One region of the Ensifer sp. 2TAB8 genome, then DNA from elsewhere that is predicted to be linked to it. Evidence: predicted binding sites of a transcription regulator. Region 1 holds the regulator's gene; each other region holds the start of a gene.
The links. The regulator LexA, encoded in region 1, represses DNA repair genes until DNA is damaged. The targets are predictions, from matches to a motif close to TGTTCNNNNTGTGTTCNG.
Positions count from the first base shown of each region.

Region 2: the regulator LexA is predicted to act here: its motif matches at 6,326-6,343, upstream of radA (DNA repair protein RadA).
Region 3: the regulator LexA is predicted to act here: its motif matches at 5,289-5,306, upstream of AB4Z53_RS08760 (ImuA family protein).

Region 1 covers NZ_JBFRGB010000007.1:233,289-243,435, forward strand. Annotated here, with positions in the region: gene AB4Z53_RS14850 (hypothetical protein) at 99-701, opposite strand; gene AB4Z53_RS14855 (hypothetical protein) at 827-1,459, opposite strand; gene AB4Z53_RS14860 (hypothetical protein) at 1,828-2,079, shown strand; gene lexA (transcriptional repressor LexA) at 2,305-3,030, shown strand; gene AB4Z53_RS14870 (hypothetical protein) at 3,115-3,447, opposite strand; tRNA gene AB4Z53_RS14875 (tRNA-Cys) at 3,831-3,904, shown strand; gene AB4Z53_RS14880 (hypothetical protein) at 4,148-4,504, opposite strand; gene AB4Z53_RS14885 (methyltransferase family protein) at 4,601-5,290, shown strand; gene AB4Z53_RS14890 (thermonuclease family protein) at 5,519-6,241, opposite strand; gene AB4Z53_RS14895 (hypothetical protein) at 6,425-6,718, opposite strand; tRNA gene AB4Z53_RS14900 (tRNA-Asn) at 6,877-6,951, shown strand; gene AB4Z53_RS14905 (cryptochrome/photolyase family protein) at 7,047-8,495, shown strand; gene AB4Z53_RS14910 (class I SAM-dependent methyltransferase) at 8,589-9,842, shown strand; gene AB4Z53_RS14915 (SMR family transporter) at 9,923-10,147, shown strand, end outside.
Region 2 covers NZ_JBFRGB010000009.1:177,537-187,683, reverse strand. Annotated here, with positions in the region: gene AB4Z53_RS17150 (phosphatidylserine decarboxylase) at 1-583, shown strand, start outside; gene pssA (CDP-diacylglycerol--serine O-phosphatidyltransferase) at 593-1,468, shown strand; gene AB4Z53_RS17140 (SDR family NAD(P)-dependent oxidoreductase) at 1,577-2,317, opposite strand; gene purF (amidophosphoribosyltransferase) at 2,330-3,820, opposite strand; gene AB4Z53_RS17130 (CvpA family protein) at 3,966-4,589, opposite strand; gene radA (DNA repair protein RadA) at 4,820-6,223, opposite strand; gene alr (alanine racemase) at 6,381-7,520, opposite strand; gene AB4Z53_RS17115 (AraC family ligand binding domain-containing protein) at 7,670-8,527, shown strand; gene AB4Z53_RS17110 (AzlC family ABC transporter permease) at 8,652-9,305, shown strand; gene AB4Z53_RS17105 (AzlD family protein) at 9,302-9,613, shown strand; gene AB4Z53_RS17100 (replicative DNA helicase) at 9,721-10,147, opposite strand, start outside.
Region 3 covers NZ_JBFRGB010000003.1:147,066-156,710, forward strand. Annotated here, with positions in the region: gene AB4Z53_RS08715 (NUDIX hydrolase) at 1-215, opposite strand, end outside; gene AB4Z53_RS08720 (AAA family ATPase) at 212-1,051, opposite strand; gene AB4Z53_RS08725 (RidA family protein) at 1,160-1,540, opposite strand; gene leuD (3-isopropylmalate dehydratase small subunit) at 1,551-2,156, opposite strand; gene AB4Z53_RS08735 (VOC family protein) at 2,312-2,743, opposite strand; gene AB4Z53_RS08740 (hypothetical protein) at 2,969-3,229, opposite strand; gene AB4Z53_RS08745 (HpcH/HpaI aldolase/citrate lyase family protein) at 3,356-4,261, shown strand; gene AB4Z53_RS08750 (DUF1737 domain-containing protein) at 4,258-4,464, shown strand; gene AB4Z53_RS08755 (metallopeptidase family protein) at 4,724-5,158, opposite strand; gene AB4Z53_RS08760 (ImuA family protein) at 5,328-6,281, shown strand; gene AB4Z53_RS08765 (Y-family DNA polymerase) at 6,196-7,749, shown strand; gene AB4Z53_RS08770 (error-prone DNA polymerase) at 7,746-9,645, shown strand, end outside.

The sequences.
Region 1 (10,147 bases):
ACAGCGGCTGGTTCGCCGCCGGCAGATGAATCGGCGTTCTCCGTCCTAACCTCAAACCGATTGCCGGAGGTCTGCAAGAAGTCCGGATTTCGACAATGCTAGAGGCTGAACGGGTCGCGTGCTGAACGCTTCTCGCCCGGCGCATTGAACGGATCGGCCTTCTTCTCCTTGGACTTGCGTCCTTCGTCGGCGATGATCTCATCCACGGCCCGCTGGCACTTCATGAGTTCGTCTGCCGCCGGACCGGTGCCACGCAGACTGAGGTTTACGATGACGCGTTCGTCGAAGGCGATCGCCAAAGCCCGTTTGCGCACGAAGCCTGTGAGGAATTCGGGGTCGGTGACATTCACGAAGAGGAATTTGCCGTTCTCGTCTCCGGCGGCGGTCGCCGAAGCGCTCCAGGGATCGCTCTTGTCGAAGCGAAACGTCAGGTCATAGTCCTTGCCGATCTCGAGCGACTTCCAGTCGTCGCTGGCAAAGCTCATGTAGAGTGGCGATTCGGAGCCCTTGGGATAGAAACCCAGGCGCAGCCTGACCCCGCCCTCGAACATCGACGTAATGAAACACGAGCCTTCCATCGACGTGTCGGAAGCAACAATCCAGCCGCCGACCTCCTTCCACTTGATGATCTCGGACTCTTCAGCCGCGGCTGGCCCCGTCACCATCAGACAGCTCATCAACCCGAACAGCAATCTACGCATGCAAAGCCCCCGTTTGCTCGCATTTTGATGGGTCGCCGCGTGACTGTCGAGGGTGGGCGACCCGTACCCACGCAATATTTTAGGAATATTCACCTCTCGCGCGGACCGGTGCTCACGCCAAGGAATTACATGGCGAAGGGATCCTTCGACGACTTGCTCTGCCCGCCGCCCGCAAACGGGTCATTGTTCGGCGCATTGTTGCCGGCGCCCGCAAACGGATCGGCGGCCTCCCCCTGTCCGCCGCTCGGCATCAGCGTGTTCACGGCCTCCTGGCATTTGAACATCTCGCTGACGGCCTTCATCGAATCACGCAGGCTGAGGCTCGCCACCACACGACCTTCGAACGCCAGCGCCAGCGTATTCTTGCGCACGAATTCGGTGAAGAAGTCGGTATTGGAAAAATTGACGACCAGAGCCTTCGAACCCGTGAGGTCCACGCCGAACGCAACGGCCGGCCACTGGCGGCCGCGGTCGAGCTGCAAGGCAACGTCATACTCTCTTTGCGGCTCGATCGATTTCCAGGTGGCATTGCCGATCGAAAGAAACGCCAGGTTCGCCGATCCCTTTGGATAGAAGCCGATACGAAGAATCGCGCCGGCGTCATAGCTCGTCGCCGCGTAGCACGAGCCGCCCAAGGACGGATCGGAACCGACCGTCCAGGCGTTGATCCGCTTCCAGATATTCGAACGGCCCTCTTCAGCAGAGGCCGCTCCGGCCGCCACCAACAGACCGAGAACCGCCAACGACAATCTATGCATGCAACCACCCCACTTTCCCCGCAAAGTTATCGTATTTTTGCAACCTGTCGAGACAATGCGGCGCGATCACAACAGGGATTTGCGCACTCCAACAGGGAGGACATTGACTGGCACAACCGATGCGAATGCGGGTCGGCCGATCGCACCAGGATCAAGGGCCTTGCCGCCGCGCACCTCTGGCGCAAAACGGTCACAGCCTGAACTCAAAGACCTGTTGAACACATGAGAGTGATCGCCAAGTTTGCTGGACTTCGGAACGAAAGCGCGGTTCACATCGTTAACCGCCCCGTAGTCCCACCCTTGCCTCAAAGTGGACGATCACCGTGCTTGCCGCCCTGCTTCTCGCTTCGATAGTCGCATCGCCTAACATGCCTGACGTCAAGCTCAGTGCCGCCACGGTCGATGAACTGCAGACGGACTTCGAAAGCGCCGTACCCTGCCACCAGATTGATGGACGCAACGTGTGGAAGGGCGCCATTGCGTTCTACATCCAGTCGTTCGTCTATGACGGCGACACGCCCGTGGCAACCGATGCGGCGGACGCGGTGCTTCCCGAAGACAACAGCGCCGAGACGGTGAAGGAATTCGAAGACGCCTGCGCCGCCACGCAGCCGGCCTGACCCTCGCCATCAGAACGCTCGCGATTCGCCCGATGCGGTCCAATGCGGCCGTTGCCGGCCACACAATCATCACCCAAACCCGCTTTGCTCCCGTAAAAGTGACCAATCAGCACGCGCAGTCGCGCCAATTGACTGAATTCACGGAATTTTAGGCACTTGCAGAACACATATGGAACAGATAGTGTCTGTTCTTGATTTGTTTCACGCCTTCTGGAGCGACGTGCCATGCTGACCCGCAAGCAACAGGAATTGCTTCTGTTCATTCACGAACGCATGAAGGAGTCGGGCGTCCCGCCGTCATTCGATGAGATGAAGGATGCGCTCGACCTGGCGTCGAAGTCCGGCATCCACCGTCTGATTACCGCGCTCGAAGAACGCGGGTTCATTCGCCGTCTTCCGAACCGGGCCCGCGCGCTCGAGGTCATCAAGCTTCCGGAAGCCTACGCGTCCAGCCAGCAGCAGCCGCGTCGCGGCTTCTCGCCGAGCGTGATCGAGGGAAGCCTCGGCAAGCCGCCGGCGGCAGCCCCTGCCGCACCACCGAAGCCGGCGCCGGTGGCCGAAAACACATCAGTTTCCGTGCCGGTCATGGGCCGCATCGCTGCCGGTGTGCCGATCTCGGCGATCCAGAACAACACGCACGACATCACCGTTCCGCTCGACATGATCGGCAACGGCGAACACTACGCCCTCGAAGTCAAGGGCGACTCGATGATCGAAGCCGGCATCTTCGACGGCGACACCGTGATCATCCGAAATGGCAATACCGCCAACCCCGGCGATATCATCGTGGCGCTCGTGGATGACGAGGAAGCGACGCTGAAGCGATTCCGACGCAAGGGCGCATCGATTGCGCTTGAGGCCGCAAACCCTGCCTACGAGACACGGATCTTCGGGCCTGATCGTGTGAAGATCCAGGGCAAGCTCGTTGGGCTGATCCGCCGCTACCATTGACCTCCAGAAAAAATCGGCACTCTGAAGAGCCTCGCTGCCGCTTGGGGTAGCGAGGCTCTTCTTGTTTATCCGATAACGCGCCGCTTACTCGTGGATGGTGTATTCACCGAGTTCGCAAAGGTCCTGCGTATCTTCGGTCGTATCAAGGCCCGAGTCCTCTTCGAATTCGAAGCGCATGTCGTACTTGCAGACATCCCGACCGTCAGCGATGGTGATCTCCATGTTCTCGCCGGGGTTCAGAACCTGCCGGCCGAATACATCGTCTTCCCACTCGTTGACGCCCACCGGCGACGTGTAGAAGTTAGTCAGAACTGCATTTGTGTTGTTCTTCAGCTTGAAAACCAGGTCCTCTGCCCGCGCCTCGAATGTGGTCGCAGCAAAGAGGGCCAAGGCCGTCAGGACAAGTTTCGTTTTCATATAAGCCATTGCCTCCGCTTGATGATGACGGACGCTATCGATGCGGCTGATGTCAGCGGAGTCATCGTTCCCCCTCTACCGATTTCACCGAAGCGATAAGATCCGCAGGGGATTTAGAAGACGTGGCTTGTGCGGGCGTGTGGCACGCCTGAGCGAAAGCTCCCAGGTGTCTCAACCCGGAGTAAGCTGAGGAAGGCAATCGTTCCGACCTCCTCTTGAAGCATTGCTGCACGCTGGGCAGGAGCAATCGACATTGCCAGACGTTCTGCCTGTGGAAAGCGCCCGAACCGCAAATTCGCTTTGTGCTTTTTCCGAAAATGCCTCTTGCGGATTTTCTGCAATCATTCTAAATCCCCGCCAACGCTCGGTTATCCGAGCCGTGAGGCCTCGTGGCGGAGTGGTGACGCAGAGGACTGCAAATCCTTGTACCCCGGTTCAATTCCGGGCGAGGCCTCCAAATACATTCACCAATATAATCAATATGTTGCAGTCGTCGCGAAGCGGAAAAACACCGCTTCCGCGTAACGCGATGTTGCTACGAGATTCCCTTGCTTTCCCTGCACTTCCACGCGGCGACGGCGGATCCATACGACATGAAATGCGACATGTTCACAGCGAATCCTGAGCCAGAAACCCGCTCACCAGCTGCAGGTGCTTGAACCCCGCTTCTCCTTCGCGCCGCCTACGAACACGTCGCAGGTCACTGTCTCTGCGGAAGGCTGTCATAGCGCCCTCCGGGCCGCCCTGTGAGCGTCCATGAGGGTCGCGACGGGATCGGTCGCTGCCACTTCATCGCCTTCTGCAAGAAGCGCTCGTCCCTCACATCGATCTCGGCGAGCGCGATTCTGACGACAATCTCGCCGATCTTTTCGAGGCTCAGCACGTACTCCCGATGCTGTCTGCCGCCCCTAAAGAGGCGCGGCCCCTTGTCGAACTTGGACGTGGCGCGGAAAGAGCTCCCACACACCAAACCCTTCAAAGAACGCATAAATCCGTCGACGACGTATTTCGACATCGTGGCCAACAAAACATAGTCGTGCTGCGGCGGCCACAACATGGCGTCGACCTTCCGAATTAAGCAACTTCTAAAGTTACGCTTGAAGCCGCTCGCAACCGTGGCATTCTTACCGGCGATCGAGGGGGAGGTATTTGGATGCTGAAGGGTAGAACGTTGCTCTTCGCCGACATCATCGGCAGGTTCGGTATCTGCGCGTATTTCGCAATCGCGATGTTGCGGCGCATCGTTCACGCCGCGCAAATCGTGGTGAAAGACGAATGGCAGTCGGCTGACGTCTTGGCGTTGACTTCAACCGCCGCCACCGTCCTATTCCTCGGAATGGTCTGCGTGGTAGCCATTACGCGCTTGCCCCCGATCAAAGCAGCCACTGGCTTCGAGCCCTATTTGACCGCGATGGCAGGAACATTTCTTCTCGGGCTGATCGCATACTTACCCGAGCCCGCCGATACAGGCTTGGCGCTTCAAATGGCCGGCACGGCTATGATCGTGGTCGGGATGGTTTCGTCAGCCTTCGTTCTTTTCTGGCTCGGTCGCGCCTTCAGCATCATGCCGGAGGCCCGGACCTTGATAACGGGCGGCCCCTACTCGGTTGTTCGCCACCCGCTCCATCTAACGGAAGAGATCGCCATCATCGGCTTGATCGTCCTCAATCTTTCTGTCTGGTCAGTACTTCTTGGGGGTGTCCAGTGGCTGCTGCAATTTCGCAGAATGATCAACGAGGAACGAGTATTGCAGACCGCGTTCCCCAGTTATGGCGCCTATGCACTCGACGTCCCGCGCATTCTTCCATTCATGAACGCGGGTAAGCTGCGATCAGCACAGTGAAGCCAAGGTGGGATTTGCTCGTTCTGATACCGGATGAACGCGACGCCGGAGCCGTTGCCGCCATAACCGGTTGAGGCGGCGGATCGGCGAGACAGGCGGGATCCAGTCAGAAGGCCATCAGCACACCACCACCGCGTGAGCTGCGGCCTCCGAAAAATCACCACATTGGTGAAGCGTGCTGCGGCAATGTCTTCCTTCGAAGGCATTGCGGTTCTGCAAATATCGGCCTCAGCACCAGGGCGTCGTGTGTCCCGTCCACGGCCGCACCAGTCCCTCGTTTACGAGGACGCGTCCGATGGATTGATCGCCGCGAGTGACCAGCCGCAGCTTTTCACCGGCCTTGGCGTCCTGACGACTGTTCGCCGTTTCCAGCCTGAAGTCACCTGCGTTCAGCAGTTCGCGCAGGCGCTGCTTGGCGTAAAAGCCGCGCGAACGTTCCTTGTCGCAGCTTGCCTGGCGAATACGCGGTGCATCGACGTCCGCCACGCGGATCGTGTCTCCGTGGTAGAGGAAAGTGGCGCCGTCGATCACGCAGTTGTCGTTGCGAATCCCACAGAAATAAAACTGATCCGTGCGGATCGATGCCGTTTTGACTTCCTCATTCGGCCGCACCGCGGGTGTCGGCGCGTTCGCGCCGACGTCCACCGACGGCACGGGAGCTGCAAGCGCAACTCTTGTCACGGGGGTTGGCTTTTGCTTCTCCGCTTGCTGCGCGGGACGCCCGTCCGCTTTCTGCGCGACACGTGCGGGCTTCGGCTTCGAATCATGACGGGACGTGAACGCCACCACATCCGATACCACCGGCCAGTGCTTCAGTTCGGCGCGATGATCATAGGCGACTACGCCGCCGACGATAGCCGCGGCGGCCAGATACCACGGCGCCATACCGCCTTGCTTGCCCTTGCTCCGGCCGGAATTCCTGCTTCGACGTTTCGTAGTGGCTTTGGCCATGCGTCCTCATCCTGATTCGCGACCGCATTATGCGTTTGATGCGTTGCCGAAAAGTTTTCGGCCGCCCCCTCAATAGGCAGATGCAGGTTCGGAATCAGGCGGCAGAAGAATCGAACGAGACAGGTCGGTGCGGTTCGGCGCTGACGAAGACGGCCACCGAGAGACGGAAGCGACGATTTTGGCTCACGACCCCTTCGACGAGTTTGTGCGCCCGCGCCAACGCGCCCACCAGACCGCCAGACGGCGGCGGCGGCGGCGGACGGATGGGAGATCGTGCGAAAGAACGATGAGGCCCAGCGGTATCATCCAGAAGCCGAGCACCGGCAGAAAGCCGAGAAAGCCGCAGAACACCAGGAGCGAGCCCAACAGGATACGCAGCAGTGGCGATTCCGGCAGCGTGATGCGCCATTTGCCGAGCACGATCTGTCGTGTCTGCGGATCGATCCCGAAATGCATCTGCTTCCTGTTTTTGTTCATCATTCCCTATCCGGCGTCTTTTCCCACAATTGGGGACTTCTCCACAGCCTCGCAACCGAACTTGTCACTTTTTTTGAAAAAACCGCTTGGCAAATCAGAAAAGCATGCGTATTAGCAGCCTCACTTCTGAAGCGCACAGCAAACAGCGGCGCGGATGATCCCTGGTAGCTCAGCGGTAGAGCATTCGACTGTTAATCGACAGGTCGCCGGTTCGAATCCGGCCCGGGGAGCCACTTTCTAAAAGAGCCATTTGCAGAGATGCAGATGGCTCTTTTTCATTTTGCACCTAAGTTCCCCGGGTGAGCAATCCCAAACCTAGACGGTATTCATGACAAAGGCGGCGCCCATCATCGTCTGGTTCCGCAAGGACCTGCGTCTTGCCGACAATCGCGCCCTTGCGGCCGCGGTCGGTGAGGCTCCCGTCATTCCGCTCTATATCCGGGAGCCGGACGAAAGCGGCAACGGTCCGCTGGGGGCTGCGCAGCGATGGTGGCTGCATCATTCGCTGGAGGCGTTGAGGGCTCGCCTCGCCCAATTCGGCTCGCAACTCATTTTCCGCTCCGGCGACCCGCTGGACGTGCTCACCGACGTGGCGCGCAAATCAGGAGCGCAGCGCGTTCATTGGAATCGCCGCTACGATCCCTCGGGCATCGCCACCGATACCACCTTGAAGAAGGCGCTCTCAGCTCAGGGGATCGCCACCGAGAGTTTTGCCGGACAGTTGCTGCATGAACCTATGCGCCTGCTGACGACGACCGGCGGCCCCTATCGCGTGTTCACGCCCTTCTGGCGCGCCCTCGATTCAAAGTTTGAACCGGCTCCGCCAATCGACGAACCGCAACAAATCGTGTCACCGGAAACCTGGCCGTCGTCCGAACCGCTTGGCCAATGGTCGCTTCTGCCAACAAAACCGAACTGGGCGGCCACGTTCAGCGAAATATGGACGCCGGGAGAAAAAGGCGCGGCCGCTCGCCTCGACGAATTTATCGACGAAAAGCTCAAAGATTACAAAGTTCGCCGGGACCTTCCTGACGCTGACGGCACGTCCCTGCTCTCTCCCCACCTTGCCCTCGGGGAGATATCGCCGGCGCAGATTTGGCACGCGACACAAGGGTTACAGACCGAAGGCGGTGAAGGTGTCGCCACCTTCCGAAAGGAGGTCGCCTGGCGCGAGTTCTCCTACCATCTGCTGTTTCACTATCCCGAACTCCCCCGGCGCAACCTCGATCGCCGATTCGATCATTTCCACTGGCTTGACCACGAAGGCGACTTTTACCTGTGGTCCAAGGGCCTGACCGGATTTCCGATCGTCGATGCCGGCATGCGCCAGCTCTGGCGGCATGGCTATATGCACAACCGCGTGCGGATGATCGCCGCGTCCTTCCTCATCAAGGATCTCCTGATCGACTGGCGAAGGGGAGAAGCCTGGTTTCGCAACACGCTGGTGGATGCGGATCCGGCAAATAATGCAGCAAGCTGGCAATGGGTCGCGGGATCAGGCGCCGATGCGGCACCGTTCTTCCGAATTTTCAATCCGGTTCTCCAGGGCGAAAAATTCGACCCGGACGGCGCCTATGTAAAGCGCTTCGTGCCGGAACTCGAACGTCTGGAGCCGCGCTACATCCATCGCCCCTTTGCTGCTCCGGCCGCACTCCTCGCAGATGCCGGCATCGAACTCGGCGCGACCTATCCAAAGCCGATTGTCGACCATGCCATGGCCCGGGACCGCGCGCTCGCGGCGTTCCGCGAGATCACAAGCGCGCCGAGAGAACCGTAGCGAATACAGGCCCCCGGTAGAATTCCACGGTTGGCGTCTCAGGCGAATGCCGCTACGCTCACCCTACGGATGCAACAGCTGAGGGGGTGGTGTATGCGTGAGCTGGAAGCAAGTCTCGCCGCGTTCAACGGCGCACAGGAGCTTTCTGCCGAGAATCTCTCGATGGTCCTCAGGGACTTCCCATTGAAGGCACGGATGGTGCTCGGCGCGCTCGTGCATCTTCAGGCCGGGGTCTTGATGCTCACGGCTCCGGATGGCCGCAAACTTGTGATCAGGGGCAAGAGAGCAGGCCCGAGCGCGATCCTCACGCTGAACAACTGGAACCTGCCGCAACGCGCCGTGACAGGCGGCACCATCGGCGCTGCCGAGAGCTATATCGACGGCGACTGGGACAGTCCCGATGTGGGCGCCTTTCTCGAACTCTTCCTCATCAATGCCGAGATCGGCAAGCATTTCCCGAACCGGGCGCGCGGCCTGCTTCAGCTGATCGAAAAGTTCCTGCATTGGCGCAATGCCAACACGAAGTCCGGCGCGCGTCGCAACATCTCCGCTCACTATGACCTCGGCAATGCCTTCTACCGCGAATGGCTCGACCCGAGCATGACCTATTCATCGGCGCTCTACGCAACCGGCGCCAACGATCTCCGCTCCGCGCAGGCGGCCAAATATCGCGCGCTGGCAGAAGCGACCAACCTTCGCGCCGAAGACCACGTGCTGGAGATCGGCTGCGGCTGGGGAGGCTTTGCAGAATTTGCCGCGGGCGAAATCGGCTGCAAGGTGACGGGATTGACGATCAGCCGCGAGCAACTGGCCTTCGCCCGCGAACGCATCCACCGGGCAGGTCTTGCCGACCGCGTCGAACTCAAATTCCAGGATTATCGCGAGGAGAAAGGCACCTATGACCGCATCGTCTCGATCGAGATGTTCGAGGCCGTCGGCGAAAAATTCTGGCCGACCTATTTCTCGCAGCTCAAGCGATGCCTGAAGCCGGGCGGCAAGGCCGGACTGCAGATCATCACCATCAAGCCGGAAGCCTATGAGGAATACCGCGCCAACCCGGACTTCATCCAGAAATACGTCTTCCCCGGCGGAATGCTGCCGACGCGCGAACATCTCATCGATCTCGGTCGCCATGTCGGCCTGCGCATGAGCAACGATTTCGGCTTCGGCATAGACTACGCCCGCACACTTGGCGAATGGCGCCAGCGCTTCTGGTCGGTCTGGAACAAGATCGAGCCGCTCGGCTTCGACCTTCGCTTCAAGCGGCTGTGGGAATTCTATTTCTACTACTGTGAAGCCGGGTTCCGGGCCCGAAACATCGACGTCCGGCAGATCGTGTTCGAATAAGAACGCATCCGGCGCGTCTTTACCGCGCCGCGCGTAGCGCTTAAGAGGCGGTCTATCCAATTCTCAATTGAAGGTTCCGCATGCGCCTTGCATGGTTTTTCCTCGCGCTCGCCATCGCGACCGAAGTGGTGGGCCTGACGGTGATGAAGGCCGCGTCCTCGAGCGGCTCTTATCTCGGCCACATCGTCATGTATGTCTCGATCGCGCTTTCCTACGTCTTCCTCGCCAAGGCCGTGAAGACGATCTCCGTCGGCGTCGCCTACGCCATTTGGGAGGGTTCGGGCGTCGCGATCATCACGCTCGTT
Region 2 (10,147 bases), on a different contig from region 1:
GATGTGGATCGGCTTCGTGCTGACCGCCTGGTGCGCCTATTTCTTCCGTGACCCGGAGCGCATGACCCCGCTCGATGACGATCTGGTGATCAGCCCGGCCGACGGCCGTGTTTCGTCGATCGCAACGGTCATGCCGCCGGAAGAGCTGAATCTCGGTTCGGAACCGATGCTTCGCATCTCGGTCTTCATGAACGTGTTCAATTGCCATGTGAACCGTGCGCCGATGGCTGGTACCATCACCCGCGTCGCCTATCGCGCCGGCAAGTTCGTCAATGCCGAGCTGGACAAGGCGAGCCACGAGAACGAGCGCAACGGGCTGGTGATCGAGACCAAGCACGGCCAGATCGGCGTCGTCCAGATTGCCGGCCTCGTCGCACGTCGTATCCTCTGCTGGAAGTATGAAAACGGCTCGCTGGACGCAGGCGAACGCTTCGGCCTGATCCGCTTTGGCTCGCGCCTCGACGTCTTCCTGCCTGCAGGGGCCGAGCCGCGCGTCAGCGTCGGGCAGACTGCGGTTGCCGGCGAGACCGTGCTTGCCGAATTCGGCTCGGCCAAGGGCCCGGTCATCAGCCGCCGCGCGTAAGGAGTGTACATGGAAGGCTCTGAACAGGAAAAATCGACCGAACCGCCGAAAGTGGCCGGCGACGCGAACGGCTCCAACGACACCGGTCGCGGTCCTCGTCTGCGCGAGATACCGCTGCGCCTGATGATCCCGAACCTGATCACGGTGCTGGCGATCTGTGCAGGTCTCTCCGGCATTCGGCTGGCCTTCGAAAACCGTATCGAGCTCGCCGTCGCCATGGTATTGCTCGCGGCGTTCCTTGATGGCATCGATGGTCGTGTCGCGCGCGCCCTTAAGGCGACGTCGAATTTCGGTGGCCAGATGGACTCGCTCGCCGACATCATCAACTTTGGCGTTGCACCGGCGCTTGTGCTCTACGTCTTCATCCTGGATCAGGCCCGCTCGATCGGCTGGATCGCCGCACTGATCTACGCGATCGCCTGTGGTTTGCGGTTGGCGCGTTTTAACGTCATGGCGGAACGCCAGTCCAAGGCGCCCTGGCAGTCGGAATATTTTGTCGGTGTACCGGCGCCCGCGGGCGCTATGCTGGTGCTGCTGCCGGTCTATCTCGGCCTCCTGGGTCTTGCGCCGGAACGCACCTTCGCCCTGATTGCTTCCGCCTATACGGTGCTGATCGCCTTCCTGCTCGTCAGCCGTCTGCCGGTGTGGTCCGGAAAATCGGAAAATAGCCGCGTGCGCCGCGACCTCGTCCTGCCGGCCATTCTCGGTGTTGTCTTCTACGTGGCGACGCTGATGACCTATACCTGGGAAACGATGGCCTTGACGGCACTTGGCTACCTGATCACGCTGCCGTTTGGCGCACGCTCGTGGCAGCGCAAATATGGCGGCGACTGGCCGGCCCATCCGTCGACCGGCGGCGACGGTCTGCCTGGCGACAAGGACTGAAGCGTTCCGCCGAAAGCTGCGAAACGACGAGCCCTTCAGAAATTACGGACAAAAGAAAAGGCCACCGTGGGGACACGGTGGCCTTTTCCATGAGCGATGCGTCAAAGACTATTCGGGCATCCGGTAGTCGACGATCTTGTCCTCGCGAACGATATAGAGCTTGCCGGTCTCGGTCTGGTTCGGGCCGACGAGCGGAAGCAGCTTGGCGGCAACGTCGGAAGGGTGCGGCACGGTCTCCGGATCCTCGCCGGGCATCGCCTGGGCGCGCATGGCGGTGCGCGTTGCGCCCGGATCGACCGAGAGGATGCGCAGCGGCAGGCGCTGCGTTTCGCCGGCCCAGGTGCGGGCCAGCGCCTCGACGGCAGCCTTGGAGGCGGAGTAGGGGCCCCAGAAAGGCTTGCATTTGTGTGCGGCGCTCGAAGACAGGATCAGCGCGCGGCCGGCATCCGACTTGATCAGCAGCGGCTCCAGCGAACGGATCAGCCGCCAGGTCGCGTTGACGTTGATGTTCATCACCTTTTCAAACACCTTCGCCTCGAAATGGCCGATCGGTGAGATCGTGCCGAGAACGCCGGCATTGGCGACCAGGATATCGAGTTTACCCCAGCGCTCGTTGATGGCGCCGCCGAGCTTGTCGATCGCCGCCATGTCGGCGAGGTCGAACGGCACCAGCGTGGCCGAACCGCCCGCCGCCTTGATTGCGTCGTCGAGTTCCTCGAGGCCGCCGACGGTACGCGCGCAGGCGACGACATGGGCACCGGCCTTGGCCAGTTCGAGAGCGGTGAAATAGCCGATACCGCGCGACGCGCCGGTGACCACGGCCACCCGGCCTTTGAGATCGATCGTCATTTTGTTTTCTGATTATCCGTTGCTGGCGAGAACCGAAAGTTTGCGGACATTGCTGGCGCCTTCCTGGTCGAGAAGGCGGGTCGGATAGTCCCCGGTGAAATAGTGGTCGGTGAATTGCGGTGCCTTGGGATCGCGCTTTTCGCCGCCGACTGCCTCATAGAGGCCATCGATCGACAGGAACTCGAGCGAGTCGGCGCCGATATAGCGGCACATGGACGCGAGGTCGGCATGCTGGTTGGCGAGCAGCTTGTCGCGATCCGGGGTGTCGATACCGTAGAAGTCCGGATGGAAGATCATCGGGCTGGCGACGCGAACATGTACTTCACGCGCGCCGGCATCCCGCATCATCTGCACGATCTTCACAGACGTCGTGCCGCGCACGATCGAATCGTCGACGAGGATAACGCGCTTACCCTCAATCATCGCGCGGTTGGCCGAATGCTTGAGCTTGACGCCGAAGGCGCGGATCTGCTGCGTCGGCTCGATGAAGGTACGGCCGACATAGTGGTTGCGGATGATGCCGTATTCGAACGGGATGCCGCTCTGCTGCGCATAGCCCAGAGCCGCCGGCGTGCCGCCATCCGGGACCGGAACCACCACGTCCGCCTCGATGGGCGCTTCCTTGGCGAGGTTGATGCCCATGTTCTTGCGCGAAACGTAAATGCTGCGGCCACCGACGACCGAATCCGGCCGGGCGAAATAGACGTATTCGAACAGGCAGAGCCGCTCCGGCTGCGATAGCTCGGGCTTGCGTGCATCGATCGAGATCGAACCGTCGGGCTGGATTTCGCAGATGATCACTTCGCCGTTCTCGACGTCGCGAACATAGGTCGCGCCGATGATGTCGAGTGCGCAGGTCTCGGAGCAGAAGATCGGCTTGCCGTCGAGTTCGCCCATGACGAGCGGGCGGATGCCGATCGGATCGCGCGCAGCGATCAGTTTGGTACGCGTCATCGCCAGCATCGAATAGCCGCCTTCCATCTGGCGGATGGCGTCGATGAAGCGGTCGGACGAGGAGGTCTGCTTGGACCGCGCAATCAAGTGCAGGACGACTTCAGTGTCGGAGGTCGACTGACAGATCGCGCCGTCGGCAATCAGTTGCCGGCGAAGGGTGAGGCCGTTGGTAAAGTTGCCGTTATGGGCGACCGCGATGCCACCGACTTCGAGTTCGGCAAAGAGCGGCTGCACGTTGCGCAGCGCCACTTCGCCTGTCGTCGAGTAGCGGGTATGGCCGATCGACATGAAGCCCGGCAGCTTCGCCAGCGTCGCCGGATCCGTGTAATGATCGCCAACGAGGCCCATGCGTTTCTCGGTGCAGAACTGCTTGCCGTCGAAGGTGACGATGCCGGCTGCTTCCTGGCCGCGATGCTGGAGCGCATGCAGGCCGAGCGCCGTCAGCGCCGCCGCGTCCGAGTGCCCCAATATGCCGAAGACGCCGCACTCTTCGTGCAGCTCATCACCTTCGAGTTCATCGTGGATTTCCATGGATCTCAGATCGGTCATCACAGTCGCCTTTGCTCCGTACCGGTGCGCATATCGTGATCAGGCCCGCCGTCTTCAAGCGATCTTAGCTGAAAACGGCTGCAAGCGTTATTCCCCAAAAGGACAAAGCCCGCGGGGCGGGCTTTGTCGGCAAATCGTTCCTGTCTCAGCCGTTGGTGGCCGGAGCGTCGTCGGCGGGCGCCTGTTCCGGCGTCGTCGTCGGTGCCTGGCCGGGTGCCGTTGCCGGTGCTTCGCCTTCACCTTCGCCGGTCGTATCCTTGCCGCGCAGGCGGTCGAGAATGGTGGCGTCGGCTTCTTCCGGCAGCAGCGCAATCAGCTTGTTGCCGAGATTGTCAAGCAGCGGTTTCGACTTGGCGTGGGTGACCCAGCCCGGCTGTTGCTGCGGTGCGACGAGCCAGTTGAAGAACAGCATGGCGACGACGACCAGCAGAATGCCGCGAGCGGCTCCAAACAGGAAGCCGAGCGTGCGGTCGAGCGCACCGATGCGGCTGTCGATGATGAAATCGGCAATCCGCATGGTGATGAAGGAAATGATGATCAGCGCAACCAGGAAGATCACCGCCGCCGATCCGATCAGCGCGACGGTATCGCTATTGGTGTACTGCTTGGCATAGGGCAGAAGCTGCGGGTAGAGGAAATAGGCCGCCGCGGCCGCACCTACCCAGCTCGCGACCGAGAGCACCTCGCGCGAGAAGCCTCGAACCATGGCCAGGATTGCGGAAAACAGGGCGACGCCGAGAACGATACCGTCGAGAATTGTAATGGGCATTTTGTCCTTACTCCGGACCCGGTTCGTCCGGGTCTCCTCAAGCCTATCCGCCATCGGCCCTGCCTTATGTCCAGGGCATTTGCAGCCTGCTCGCGGCCCTCACAGCGCCGCGCGTCTTTCGGACGCGCAAAGGTCGCTGCAACGCTCAGATCTGCTGCATAAATTTGTCCCTAGATCGATCCCGATCTAAGGGCTTATGCAGTAGAGGACGGTTTGCGACATCCGCGTCTTCAGTCCTCGTTTTCCGCCGGTCTCAGCGCGTTTCGCGAACCCGCGATGCGCGCCACCAGATCCGGCAGGCTTTCCATTTCGCTCCATCGGCCATTGCCGTTTTTCGGCAATTCGGTGGACGCGGACGGCAGGACCGCCTGTGAGAACCCGAGCTTCTCGGCTTCTTTAAGGCGTTGTGCGGTATGCGCAACCGGCCGGATGGCGCCCGACAAGCTGACTTCGCCGAAATAGACGCAATCCGCAGGAAGGGCAAGCCCGGCAAGCGATGAAACCAGTGCGGAAGCCACAGCTAGATCGGCAGCGGGCTCGGAAATGCGGTAACCGCCGGCAATGTTGAGATAGACGTCGTGCTGGCCGAGCCGTACCCCGCAGTGCGCTTCGAGCACGGCGAGGATCATCGACAGGCGGGCGGAATCCCAGCCGACGATGGCGCGCCGCGGCGTGCCGAGCGATGTCGGGGCGACGAGCGCCTGCACTTCGACGAGCACGGGGCGGGTACCTTCCATGCCGGCAAAAACTGCCGCGCCCGGGGATTTCTCGTTGCGCTCACCGAGAAAGAGTTCCGATGGGTTGGCGACTTCGCGCAATCCCTTGTCGGACATCTCGAACACGCCGATCTCGTCGGTCGGCCCGAAGCGATTCTTGACGGTGCGCAGAATGCGGTAATGGTGGCCGCGGTCGCCTTCGAAGTAAAGCACGGCATCGACCATGTGCTCGACGACGCGCGGTCCGGCGATCTGGCCTTCCTTGGTGACATGGCCGACCAGAACGACGGCGGTTCCCGTCTGCTTGGCAAAGCGGATCATCGCCTGGACGCCGGTGCGGACCTGGGTGACGGTGCCGGGTGCCGAATCGACGATGTCGCTCCAAAGCGTCTGGATCGAGTCGATGATCACCAGATCCGGTCGCTTGCCTTCGGAAAGCGTTGCCAGGATGTCCTCGACATTGGTTTCGGCGGCGAGCAGCACGTCGCTGTCGGCAGCACCCAGGCGCTGCGCGCGCAGACGTACCTGTGCCACGGCCTCTTCACCCGAGACATAGATGACGCGGTGCTTGCGGCGCGAGAGGGCGGCGGCCGCCTGCATCAGCACGGTCGACTTGCCGATGCCGGGATCGCCGCCGACGAGCAGCGCCGAGCCGCGCACGAAGCCGCCGCCGGTCACCCGGTCGAGTTCGGAAATGCCTGTCTGGATTCGTGGCGCATCTTCGATCTCGCCGGAAAGCGTGGTGAGCGCAACCGGCCGCCCCTTCTTTGGCGCCCGCGAAGGTCCACCACCGATGCCGGCCGTCGGATCGTCCTCGATGATCGTGTTCCATTCGCCGCAGCCTTCGCATTTGCCCACCCAGCGGGTGTGGATGGTGCCGCAGTTCTGGCAGATGAATTGTGTGCGGGCTTTCGCCATCAGGGTCGACTTTCGAAATCTGGAAGGGTCATCGGCGCTCGCGCGCGGCGATGCGTCAGTGACGGGAGAATCACTTGTGTCGTCACATAATGCCGCGAAACGCGGAACAAAAGGTGAATTTTAATGAAGGCCGCAGGGAAAACGCAGGAAAACCGCGTCAGATGGCGCCTACATAGTTCCTGATGTACCGACGCCCGAGGCTGGTCAGCAATTCATAGCCGATCGTCCCTCCGGCGCGCGCCACATCGTCGATGGCGATGTTGCGGCCGAAGAGCTCGATGTAATCGCCCGGCCGCGCTGCATCTGCCGGCAGGTCGGTGACGTCGAAGAGGCTGAGGTCCATGGTGACGCGACCCACATGCGGCACGCGCTTGCCGTGCAGGAAACCGAATGCTCCTGATGGCGTTGCCTGCCGCAGAGTCACGCCGCCGCCGGAGACCGAGCGATGGTAGCCATCGGCGTAGCCGACCGCGACGGTGGCAATGCGGCTGTCCCTGTCGAAGCGGGCAGAGGCGCCGTAGCTCGCCGTGCCGCCAGCCGCGACTTCGCGGATCTGAATGATCCGGGCCTCGGCGGTCACGACCGGGGTCATCGGGTTGGCGATGTCGTTGACCGCTTCGCCGCCATAGACGGCGATGCCCGGTCGGGTGAGATCGAAGTGATAGTCGGGCCCGAGGAACACACCGCCGGAATTGGCAAGGCTGGCATCGACGCCTTCATAGGCGGCCGTCGCTTCGCGGAATCGCCCGAGCTGGTAGGCGTTCAGCGGATGCTGCGGTTCGTCGGCACAGGCGAGGTGGCTCATGATCAGCACGGGAGAGAAGCTTGCGGGTCGCGCCGGGTCGTTGGCAAGCGCCACCGCTGCCTCGACCGTCAGGCCCAGTCGGTTCATGCCGGTATCGATATGCAGGACGCAGGGGTAGTCACCGCGCTCGGAAAGTGCTGACATGAACACGGCAAGCTGCTCATCGGAATTGATGACGGGCACCAGGTCGTTGTCGAAGAAGAGCTCTTCGTTTCCCGGCCACATGCCCGCGAGAATGTAGATGCGCCCCTCCGGAACGAGCGGCCGCAGTTCCTCGCCTTCCTCGGCATTGGCCACGAAGAAGTCGCGCGCACCGGCAGCATAGAGGGCAGGGGCTGCTTGATCGATGCCGAGGCCATAGGCGTCCGCTTTGAGGACCGCCGACGCCCGCGCCTTGCCCGAGCGCGCGTTCATTGTCCGCCAGTTATCGGCAAGCGCGCGCAGATCGATCGTGAGGCGGTTGGAAGCGGAGAGGAATTCTGGGGGGAGCATGCCGGACACCTTCGTGGACGATCCAAAGAGCAATACAGCCAACGGCCGGTGGTCGCAAATACTCCCCCGCCGCCCGCGCGAAACGGCCCCGCGTGGAACGGAGCACTTTTGTGCAAGACGGAGCCGGTTGGGTTCACTATTGTTTCCGCATGCAGACGATTTCGCAGCAGCAGGCCATCGATGACACGCCGATTGAGGGCGGCGAGCGTACACGCTTCTGGCGGGACGCTCGTTTCATGGGGATGGAATGCCTGACGGCGACCTTCATCACCCATGAATTCGCGCCGCATGCACACGAGACCTTCAGCATTGGCGCCATTGAGGCGGGTTCACAGATCAGCAAGATCAAGGGCGAGCGCTCGGAAGCTGGTCCCGGGGACTTTTACCTGATCAATCCCGACGAAATCCACGACGGTCACCCCGGCGGCAGCGGCTACCGTTACCGCATGGTCTATCCGAGCGCCGATCTGCTGGTGAATATCATAGAGGATGTGACCGGTCGCGCCTTCAGGGGAACGCCGTCGTTCTCGAAGCGTGTTCTGCAGGACCCGGACCTCGCCTTGTCCTTTCATCAGGCGCACCGAACGCTTGAGCTGGCCGGCGGCACGCTCGAGGCCGAAGAAAGAATGTTCGGTGTGCTTGCGGCGATGTTCGAAAGGCACGGCAGTACGATCATCACTCCGATCGAGACGCGCGAGCAGTCCGCCGTGCATCGGGCCCGGGATTTCCTCACCGAGAACTACGCCGACGATGTCGGGCTCGAGGAACTCGCCAAGGTCGCAGGGCTCAGCCGCGCGCACCTGATCCGCGCCTTCCGCAAGGAATTCCATATCACGCCGCATGCCTTCCTCACCGACAAGCGCGTTCGTGCTGCCAAGACCTTGCTCAGGCATGGCTGGTCGGCGGTGGATGCCGCCTATCAGTGCGGCTTTGCCGATCAGGCGCATTTCAGCCGCCATTTCAAAGCCCGCACCGGCGTGACACCCGGGGTCTTCCGCGCCGGCTGATCACTTTCGTTCAATACGGGACCTGATGTGCGGTCTAGACGTTCTCCGTTTTCGCATGGGAATGGAGACCGGGACGTTGCAGGAGAGAAGTACATTTCAGGAATTTCGGGCCGCGGCGATGGCGATGACGCCGCTGATCGTCGCCGTCATGCCGATCGGCCTGGTGTTTGGCGCGGTGGCGGCGGGCAAGGGGCTGACACCGGCTGAGGTGACGCTGATGAGTGGGCTGGTCTTTGCTGGCGGGTCGCAGTTCGTCGCCATGGATATCTGGACGCATCCGGCGTCCTGGGCGGCCCTCGGTTTCTCGGCTCTGCTCGTCAACATCCGTCATGTGCTGATGAGCGCCTCGATCGGCGGCAAGCTTCACAGCTTCTCTGGGCCGGCACGCTATGCGTCGATGCTGCTTCTCGCCGATGAAATCTGGGCGATGGCCGAGATGCGCGCGGGTAACGCCAAGCTGACGCCGGCCTGGTATGTCGGCCTCGCCATTCCCTTCTACTGCGCCTGGGTGCTGACGAGCCTGACGGGGGCAATGCTTGGCGCCTTGCTGGGCGATCCGAAGGTCATCGGTCTCGACTTCGCCTTCCCGGCCGTTTTCATCATTCTGGTCATGGGGTTCTGGAAGGGCCGAGAAACCGGCGCCGTCCTGGCCGCAAGCGCTTGTGCGGCCGTGGTCACGCATCAATTGCTGCCGGGCGTCTGGTATATCGCTGCCGGGGCTGCCGCAGGCGTCGTCGTGGCCATGCTTTCAGGCGGACGCAAGGAGGCCCACGCGTGATCGTCGATCTCAACACATTGCTTGCGATTTTCGCCATGGCGGCCGCGACAATCGCGACCCGTATCGGCGGGCTCGTGCTCATCCGCTACGTGACGATCGGAGAGGGGCAGAAACGCGCCCTTGAGGCCATTCCGCCGGCGGTTCTGATGGCGGTCATCGCTCCGACGGCACTGGTTACCGGTCCGGCCGAAACGATTGCGGCTGCGGCGACGGCCGTTGCTGCAACCAGGCTGCCGCTCCTGGCATCCGTTGCCGTCGGGGTAATTTCGGTAGCGCTATTGCGTCAGGTTTTGGGCGGCGCCTGGTAGATGACGGTGGCGGTTGGCCCCAAGGTTAGGCGGCTTTTCGTGAAGTAGAGCGGGATGGGAAACCGCAAACATTTTTCCCATCCCGCTCCGGCCGCCCCCACGGAACGTCAGTGTTCTTCGTATTGGGTGAAGGAGGGATCGGCAAGGTCGGTGAATCGCGTGAATTCCGACTGGAAGGCGAGCTTCACGGTACCGGTCGGTCCGTGACGCTGCTTGGCGATGATCACGTCTGCCGTACCCTTCACCTGCTCCATCTTCATCTTCCACTCTTCGTATTTCGGATCGAACTCGTCGCGCGGCTCCAGGTTCTTCACGTAGTATTCTTCGCGGAACACGAAGAGCACGACGTCGGCGTCCTGCTCGATCGAACCCGATTCACGAAGGTCGGAAAGCTGCGGGCGCTTGTCTTCGCGGCTTTCCACCTGACGGGAGAGCTGTGATAGCGCGATGATCGGAACGTTCAGTTCCTTGCCGAGCGCCTTCAGGCCCGTGGTGATCTGGGTGATTTCCTGTACGCGGTTGTCGCTCGACTTG
Region 3 (9,645 bases), on a different contig from region 1:
TAGTCCTGCGTGTCGAGATGGGCGAGCGTTTCCGACGGCGTCAGCCCCGTCTCCTCGATAAATTCTCTCACTGCCGCGGCCTCTGGGCTCTCGTCCGGCTCCATCGTGCCGCCAGGCACCTGCAGCGCGATCTCGGGAAAGTCCGGCTCGTCGAAGACCAACAATCGGTCGCGCCAGGTGGCGTAGATCAGGACCTTGTGGGCGTCCGGGGTCATCCGTCGCGCCGCGCCATGAAGGCGAGGCGCTCGAAGAGGTGTACGTCTTGCTCGTTCTTCAGAAGTGCGCCGTGCAGCTTCGGCAGCATGGTCTTGGCGTCGGCTCTCAGATCCGCCGGATCGACCTCGTCGGCGACGAGCAGACGGATCCAGTCGAGCGCTTCGGACGTGGACGGTTTCTTCTTCAACCCCGGCACCTGGCGGATGTCGTAGAAGGCGGCAAGGGCGGCCGAGAGCAGCGTCTTGCGGATGCCGGGGTAATGCACCTCGACGATGCGGGCGAGCGTGTCGGCGTCGGGGAAGCGGATATAGTGGAAGAAGCAGCGACGCAGAAAGGCGTCCGGCAGCTCCTTCTCGTTGTTGGAGGTGATGATGACGATCGGCCGATGACGGGCGCCGATCATCTCGCCGGTCTCGTAGACATGGAATTCCATGCGGTCGAGTTCCTGCAACAGGTCGTTCGGAAATTCGATATCGGCCTTGTCGATCTCATCGATCAGGAGCACCACGCGCCGATCGGCCTCGAAGGCCTGCCAGAGCTTGCCCTTGCGGATATAATTCCTGACCTCGTTGACGCGCTCGTCGCCGAGCTGGCTGTCGCGCAGGCGCGATACGGCATCGTATTCGTAAAGCCCCTGCTGCGCCTTGGTGGTCGACTTGACGCTCCATTCGATCAGCTCGAGGCCAAGGGCTGCGGCGATCTGGCGGGCAAGCTCGGTCTTGCCGGTGCCGGGCTCGCCCTTGACCAGCAGCGGCCGTTCCAGCCGGATCGCGGCGTTGACGGCGATCATCAGGTCCTTGTCGGCGATATAGTCGGCGGTGCCTTGAAATTGCATGGGCGTCTTCCGGGTTCAGCGTCTCGTCTGCGAAGTCCATGGACTACCGCATCTTGGCCGAAATCGGAATCGATTTGAGAAGAGATGGTGCGAGCAGAAAGTTCTGTCTCAGCCGCGAAGGGCGGTGACCTCGATCTCGATCAGCATTTCCGGGCGGATCAGATCGCAGACGATCATGGTTGCGGCCGGGCGGATCTCGCCGAAGATTTCGCCGAAAACCGGGAACACCCGGTCGGCGAAGCTGGCATCGGTGACGTAGTAGTGGTTGCGCACCACGTCCTTCATCGAGAAGCCCGCTTCCTTCAGCGCGCCCTCGATCGTCTTCAGGCAGTTGCGCGCCTGCTCCTCCACCGTCTCGGGCATGGTCATGGTGGCGTAGTCGTAGCCGGTCGTGCCGGAGACGAAGCACCAGTCGCCCATCGCGACGGCACGCGAATAGCCTGCCGTCTTTTCGAAGGGCGAGCCCGAGGAGATGAGCTTGCGCGTCATGCCGCTTGCTTTAGGCCCAGGGGCGCGAGGCGCCGACCGACTTCTCGAAGCTGTCGATGGCGGTCGCCTTTTCCAGCGTCAGGCCGATGTCATCGAGGCCGTTCAGCAGGCAGTGACGCTTGAAGGCATCGACCTCGAACTTGACCGAGCCGCCGTCCGGACCGGTGATTTCCTGGGATTCGAGGTCGACCGAGAGGATGGCGTTGGAACCGCGCGAGGCGTCATCCATCAACTTGTCGAGGTCAGCCTGGCTGACGACGATCGGCAGAATGCCGTTCTTGAAACAGTTGTTGTAGAAGATGTCGGCGAACGACGTGGAGATCACGCAGCGGATACCGAAGTCGAGCAGCGCCCACGGTGCGTGCTCGCGCGAGGAGCCGCAGCCGAAATTGTCGCCGGCAACCAGGATCTTGGCGTTCTGGTAGGCGGGCTTGTTGAGCACGAAGTCCGGGTTGACCGAGCCATCCTCGTTGTAACGGGCTTCGGCGAAAAGGCCCTTGCCAAGGCCGGTGCGCTTGATCGTCTTCAGGTAATCCTTCGGAATGATCATGTCCGTGTCGATGTTGACGACGGGGAGGGGGGCGGCGACACCGGTGAGCTTGACGAATTTTTCCATAACTTCAGGCCTTCGATTTCAGAAGAATGTTGCGCTAGCGTTTAGATGAGTTTTGCGCCGAAATGAAGGAAAATCTGTTCAAATAGGCGTCGCCGGGTGGGTGAAAATGCCCGCCCGGCGAGAGCTTCGTCCGGATTTCGATTGTCTGCAGGGACTTAGCCTGCCTTCACCGGGCTGTTCATGGCCCAGAGGACGCCGAAGGGATCGCGGAGCTGGCCGTAGCGATCGCCCCAGAACATCACCTCGATCGGCATCACGACCTCTGCGCCGGCGGCAACAGCGCGGTCCCACCAGGCATCGATGTCGTCGACGGTCAGCGTCAGGGTGAAGGCCTGGGGTTTTTCCAGCGGGTGGCCGTATTCCGGATAGGCGTCCGCCAGCATCAGCGAACTGCCATTGATGTAGAGATGGATGTGCATCGTCCGGCCCTGCTCGTCGAGCGGGTGCCGGCCCACTTCTTCACCACCGAAGGCGCGCTGGTAGAATTCCGACGCCTTGGCGGCGCCATCGACCTGAAGATAGGGCAGAAGGCCGTTCAGGACCGGTGCCGGCTGCTTCGTTTCAGTTTGCTGCGTCTGGGTATCCATGTCGTTCTCCATCCTGTTTCGAAGAGCCAGGACCGTGCTGGCCTGTCTCAAGGACGAAGATGGAATGTCCGATCCGACATGGGATCGAAAAAAAATTTGCAGCCTGCTGAATGACGGTTTTTGAAGGGCGCCAACAGGGTTCGAGCCGATCATTGATCGGCCCGATTGCGGATGACCGCTGGGGATCGATTCCGACGCCCGGGGATCGATCCCGATGCCTGGGGATCAGAGGTCGATGATCGTACCGCGACCGTCATTCCAGATGCGCATCTCGCGCTGGCCGTGGCCATGGGCGGGGCCTGCGGCAGCCGGACGCGCCGTGGCGCGGGCTGGCCTGAAATTCAGCCGTGTGGCAATGGCGCTGCCGACCACGACGACGGCGGCGATGCCGGCAAGGGCCAGCGCCAGCGAGGCGGTGAGCACAAAGGCCGCGAACGTGATGGTCAGGGCTGCGGCCGTAAAGAGAACAGAGCGAATGCTTTGCATAATCGTCACCTTTCTGAGGGCGATGTGGGGGCTCGCCTTCGGACTTGCAAGAGGCGCGCTTTGCGAAAGGGGTGCGGCGGTTCGCCTCGTCTTGCGGAACGCGGCAAAGGCGGGCACAACTGAAACATGAACAAATCGATCGAACATCACCCCGTGCGTCTGCGCCGCTCGGCGCTTTCGGTGCCGGCCGACAATGCCCGCGCGCTCGCCAAGGTCGCTGAACTCGCAACTGATGCCGCGATCTTCGATCTTGAGGATGCGGTTGCGCCCGAGCGCAAGGTGGAAGCGCGCGAGGCGCTGGTGCAGTATCTGACGGCGAGCCGGCCGGACTGCGAAATCGTCATCCGCATCAATGCGATCGGCTCCGATTTCGGTCAGCACGATCTCGCCGCAGCGCTAGCGGCCAATCCTGATGCCATTCTCCTGCCGAAGGTCGAAAGCCCGGCGGATATTCAGGCGGCGGCCGACTGGCTCGACGAGAACGACGCGCCGGAAACGTTGCGTCTCTGGGCGATGATCGAAACGCCGCGTGGGGTGATCAACGCGCCGGCAATCGCCGAGGCCGGCCGCACCTTCAGCGGCAGGCTCGATTGTTTCGTCGTCGGCCTCAACGACCTGCGCAAGGAGACCGGCGTGCCGGATCGCCCTGGTCGCCCCTATCTGATTTCCTGGCTGATGCAGATCCTGTTGGCCGCACGCGGCGGCGGCCTCGATGTCATCGACGCCGTGTTCAACGATTTCCGTGATGCGGCGGGCTTCGACGAGGAATGCCGGCAGGGCCGCGACATGGGCTATGACGGCAAGATGCTGATCCATCCCACCCAGATCGGCCCGGCGAACGAGCGCTTCGGCGTGGAGCAGGTTGCCGTCGACGAGGCGCGCGCGATCATCGCCGCCTTTGCGCTTCCGGAAAACGCTGGCAAGGGTGTCATCAATCTCAACGGACGGATGGTCGAGCGGCTGCACCTCGACCAGGCCGTGACGCTTGCCGCCAAGGCGGACCTTATCGAACAACGAAAGAGAAGATCTTGAAACTCTACCGCTTCCTGACCGGTCCTGACGACGCCTCCTTCTGCCACAAGGTGACGGCGGCGCTGAACCAGGGCTGGAGCCTGCACGGCTCGCCCACCTATGCCTTCAATGCCGATACGCAGCATATGCAGTGCGGCCAGGCGGTGGTCAAAGATGTCGAGGGCAAGGATTACACCCCGGATATCAAGCTGTCGGAACAGTAAGCAGGCCTGCCTGCTGTCGCGCAAATTTGCCCCTCTCCTCGGGTTTAACCCGAGGACTAGCCCTCTCCCCGCAAGCGGGGCGAGGGGACGCGACTGACGCTTGGTCATCGCGAATAGTCGGCACGTGAAGCCCGTTTCTGGAATTGGGTATGAATGCGAGCGGGTGCCGCGCGGTTCCTTCGCCCCGCCTTCGGGGAGAAGGTGCCGGCAGGCGGATGAGGGGGCAGCCCTCACCGCGCGGATGATAGGCAATGAAGTGTCAGCCGCCGACGTGCTCGACGCTGGCCTCGATCCGTTCCATGTCGTCGTCGGAAAGGCCGAAATGGTGGCCAATCTCGTGGATCAGCACATGGGTGATGATATCGCCCAGCGTCTCTTCGTTCTCGGCCCAATAGTCGATGATCGGGCGGCGATAAAGCGTGATCCGATTGGGGAACTGGCCGGTTTCCATGGTGAAGCGTTCGCCGATGCCGCGGCCTTCGAAGAGGCCGAGCAGGTCGAAGGGCGTTTCAAGCGCCATATCCTCGAAAACGTCGTCGCTCGGGAAGTCGGCGACTTCGATGATGAGGTCGGTCGTCAGCTGGCGGAACTCCTGCGGCAGATGGCCGTAGGCTTCCAGCGCGAGCTGTTCGAAGGTGGTGAGCGTCGGTGCGTGGCGTTCCCGCCAATCATCGGTCTGGTCAATGCGGGCCATAGGCACTCCTTGTTGCCCTCCATATAGCGATTTTGCCTTTGTTTTTCGAGTGTTGAATTCCTTGACCACAGGGACAGGAATAAATTCTTAGAATTGGCTGTTGACTCATTTAGGAAGCTCTGGAATCTAATAGAACATAACATGAACATTCTGATGGGAGTTGACCGTCATGGCCGACAAAGCCGTGGAGCGGGAGACGGTACTTTCGCTCCGAGAAACCATAGCCAGGATCGAAAACCGTCGGCTTCCGGGCGTCGTGCGCGCCGCCAAGGCGGCCGATCCCGGCGGCTTCCGTCAACGTGAGGAAGATGAGCCGGGGCGCAAGGCGCTGGCGCTTGGCGTTCGGGATCTAGACGCGCTTCTCGAAGGCGGTCTGCCGCTCGAAGGCATGACGGAAATCCGCAATGCCGAAACGCGTGATGCCGGTGCTGCCGCCGGGTTTGCTGCCGCACTTAGCGTGCTCTGTCAGCAGGCGCGCCTGGAAAAGGGCGAGTCGGTGGCGCCCGTACTCTGGATCAGCCAGGCAATGGCTTCCAACGAAGCGGGCATGCCCTACGGGCTGGGTCTCAAGGCTTTCGGCCTCGATGTCCGCGGCCTCGTCTTCAGCCTGCCTCGTACGGTGAAGGATGCGCTCTGGATCGCTGAAGCCGCGCTTTCCGTCCCGACCTTCTGTGCCGTGATCCTTGAAATTCGCGGCAATCCTGCAGCCCTGGCGCTTAGCGAAAGTCGGCGCCTGCATGTCCGCTCACGAGCGGGCCATATCCCCCTTCTGCTTCTGCGCCAGTCCGGACACGAGGAGGCCAGCAGCGCCTTCTTCCGCTTCCTCGTCGAGCCGGCCCCGGCGCGCGAGCGCGCCCTACCGGATGGATCGATGCTTCGCGGCAGCATCGGCCATCCCGTCTTTCATGTCATTGCCGAGAAGAGCAGGGCTCCTGCGCCGCTCGGCTTCTTCCTGGAGTGGAACCCCCATGACCGCCGCCTTTACCCCGTCGAGCCCCTACCAGCCGCTGCTGCGGCAGATCCAGAACCAGCGCATTCTGTCGCTCGCCTTTCCGCATCTTCCGGCCGATCGGGTCGCGCGCAAGCGTTGGGGGAACTCGTGGCTTTCCCGCGGGCGTCCTGAACATCCGCCCGTCGTCTTCGCCGACAAGGTGAAGAGCGCGATGCGCCTCGTCGCGCTTGAGGGTTACGCCGAGAAACGTGGATTTCACATTGGTCAGGGCGTTGCCGAAGCTCGGGCCATGTGTCCCGAGATCGACGTGCTGCCGGCCGATCCCGCCGCCGACCGGGCGCTGCTTGCAGGCCTTGCGGATTGGTGCAGCCGCTATACGCCGCTCGTCGCGCTCGATGGCGACAGTGGCCTCTTTCTCGACATCACCGGTTGCGCTCATCTTCTCGGCGGGGAAAAGGCGCTGCTCGACGATCTGCTCGCGCGCCTTTTTCATCTGGGCGTCGAGGCCCGGGCGGCGATCTCCTCGTCCGCCGGGCTCTCCTGGGCGGTGGCGCGTTTCGGCTCAGACGATATCCTTGCCGAGGACGAGGCGGCGCGGGCGCTGGCACCACTGCCGATGGCGGCTCTTCGGTTGCCGCAGGAAACGATCGAAACGCTTGGCCGGGTCGGGCTCAAGCAGATCGGCGACATCATCGCGGCACCGCGCGCGCCGCTTGCCCGCCGGTTCGGTGCAACCCTGCTTCTGCGCCTCGATCAGGCGCTGGGGCGGGAGGACGAACCGCTATCGCCACGGCTGCCCGTCGCGGCCCTTTCGGCAGAGCGGCGGCTCGGCGAACCGGTCCAGGGCGAAGACGATATTTTGGGCCTGACGGAAGAACTGGCGCTGCGGCTGAAGCCGGAACTGGAAAAGCGCGGGGAGGGCGGGCGCCTGTTCGAACTGCTGCTCTTCCGTGTCGATGGCGCGGTCTTCCGCATCGCCGCCGGCACATCTTCGCCGCTCAACGAACCGCGGCGCGTCGCCGGTCTTTTCCGCGAGCGCCTGCAGGCGGTGCATGAGGATCTCGATGCCGGCTTCGGCTTCGAAATCTTGAGGCTCTCGGTGCCGAAGAGCGAAAAATACGAGGTGATGCAGGAAGATTTTTCCGGCACGCCGGATCGCGAGCGCCCGCTTGCGGCCTTCGCCGATCGGGTCATGGCGCGCTTCGGAGCGGAGAGCCTCATGGTGCCAGCTCTCTCGGAAAGCCATGTTCCGGAGCGGGCAGCGACCTTCCGCCCGCTTACGGACATGGCGCTGATCAGCAAGGCCGGGGAGCCGGCCGCAAACATCCCGGCGCCCCTGCTTGCCGCGGCGGCCCGGCCGCAACGGCTCTTTCCAAGCCCCGAGCCGGTAGAGGCGGTCGCCGAGGTGCCGGAGGGGCCGCCGAGAAGTTTTCGCTGGCGGCGCACGCTGCACCGCATTGCGCGAGCCGAAGGGCCTGAGCGGATTGCCGGCGAATGGTGGCTTGATGGTGAGCCGGCGCTGGAACGCGATTATTTCCGGGTGGAAGACGATAGCGGTCGGCGGTTCTGGCTGTTTCGCGAGGGCCATTATGGCGCGAGCGCTCCGCCGCGCTGGTTCATGCATGGAGTCTTCGCATGAGTAACGCTGTGCCCTATTTCGAGATCGGCGCCTGGTCGAACTTTTCCTTCCTCGAAGGCGCTTCCCATCCGGGCGAGATGGTTGTTGCGGCAAGCCGCCTCGGCATTGGCGGCCTCGGCATTGCCGATCGCAATACCGTCGCCGGCGTGGTGCGCGCGCATGCGCAGGCCAAGGTGGAGAAATATGCCTTCCAGCCAGGCGCGCGGCTCTCCTTTGCCGAAGACCTGCCTGACGTGCTCGCCTATCCCTTAAATCGCCGCGGCTGGGGCAATCTCTGTCGGATGCTGAGTGCCGGAAACCTGCGCGCCAAGAAAGGCACCTGCACGCTCTACGAGACCGATCTCATCGAATGGGGCGAGGATCTCTTGCTTGCCGTGCTGCCCGGCCCGGTGATCGGCGCGCCGGAGGCAACCCTGCTTGCCGATTTCCTCAAGCGGTTGAAGCCGCATTTCGCCGACCGGCTCTATCTGGCGCTGGTGCCGCGTTATGACGGCTTCGACCAGTTTGCCTTTGCCGGGCTTGCGACCATTGCCCGCCATGCGTCAGTCAGGCTCGTCGCCACCAACAGCCCGTTGTTTCATGTCGCTGACCGGCGGCCGCTTGCCGATGTCGTCACCGCGATCCGCGAGCATGTGACGATCGCTGCCGCCGGCTATCGGTTGCACGCCAATGCCGAACGACATCTGAAGACGCCCGCCGAAATGGCGCGCATCTTCCGCGATTATCCGGAAGCGATCGCCAATACCGGGCATTTCTTTGGGCGTCTGAAGTTCTCGCTGTCGGACCTCGAATATCAATATCCGGATGAGAGCATTCCTGGCGAAACACCGACACAGACGCTGCGGCGGCTGACGAAGGAGGGCGCGCGCGAACGGTATTCCGGTGAGATTCCTGAGAAGGTTTCGACGCAGATCGAGTATGAGCTCGAGCTGATCGCCGGCAAACGTTACGAGCCCTACTTCCTGACGGTGCGCAACATCATGCAGTTTGCGCGTGGCGCCGAAATCCTGTGCCAGGGCCGCGGTTCGGCGGCGAATTCCACCGTCTGTTACTGCCTGAGGATTACCGAAGTCGACCCGCTTTCGACCACCCTGCTTTTCGATCGCTTCCTCTCGACCGAACGGGACGAGCCGCCGGATATCGACGTCGATTTCGAGCACGAGAAGCGGGAGAGGGTCATCCAGCATATTTATGAGACCTATGGCAAGGAACATGCGGGGCTGACTGCCGCCGTCATCAGCTACCGGGCACGTTCCGCCGGTCGCGAGACCGCCAAGGCTTTCGGGTTCTCAGAAGATGTACAATCGGCGCTTGCCGGCTCGGTCTGGGGCTGGTCGGTCGCCGATCTCTCGGAACGCGAGGCGCAGGCCGCCGGTCTCGACACGAAGGACCCGACGACCGTGAAGGTGCTCGATTATGCCAGCGAGCTGATGAGTTTCCCGCGCCATCTTTCCCAGCATGTCGGCGGCTTCGTCATGACCCGCGACCGGCTCGACGAGGTGGTGCCGATCATGAACACGGCGATGCCCGACCGCTTCATGATCGAGTGGGACAAGGACGACCTCGACACGCTGAAGATCCTGAAGATCGACGTGCTGGCGCTCGGCATGCTGACCTGCATCGCCCGAGCCTTCGCGCTTCTCGACCGGCATTACAATGAGCGGAAAAACCTGCACCAGCTCTTCAAGGATCATCAGGACGCCGTCTACGACATGATCTGCCGGGCCGATACGATCGGCGTCTTCCAGATCGAGAGCCGGGCGCAGATGAGCATGCTGCCGCGGCTGAAGCCCAGGAAATTCTATGATCTCGTCATCGAGGTGGCGATCGTCCGGCCGGGGCCGATCCAGGGCAACATGGTGCATCCCTATCTGAAACGGCGGGAGCAGCATGCTC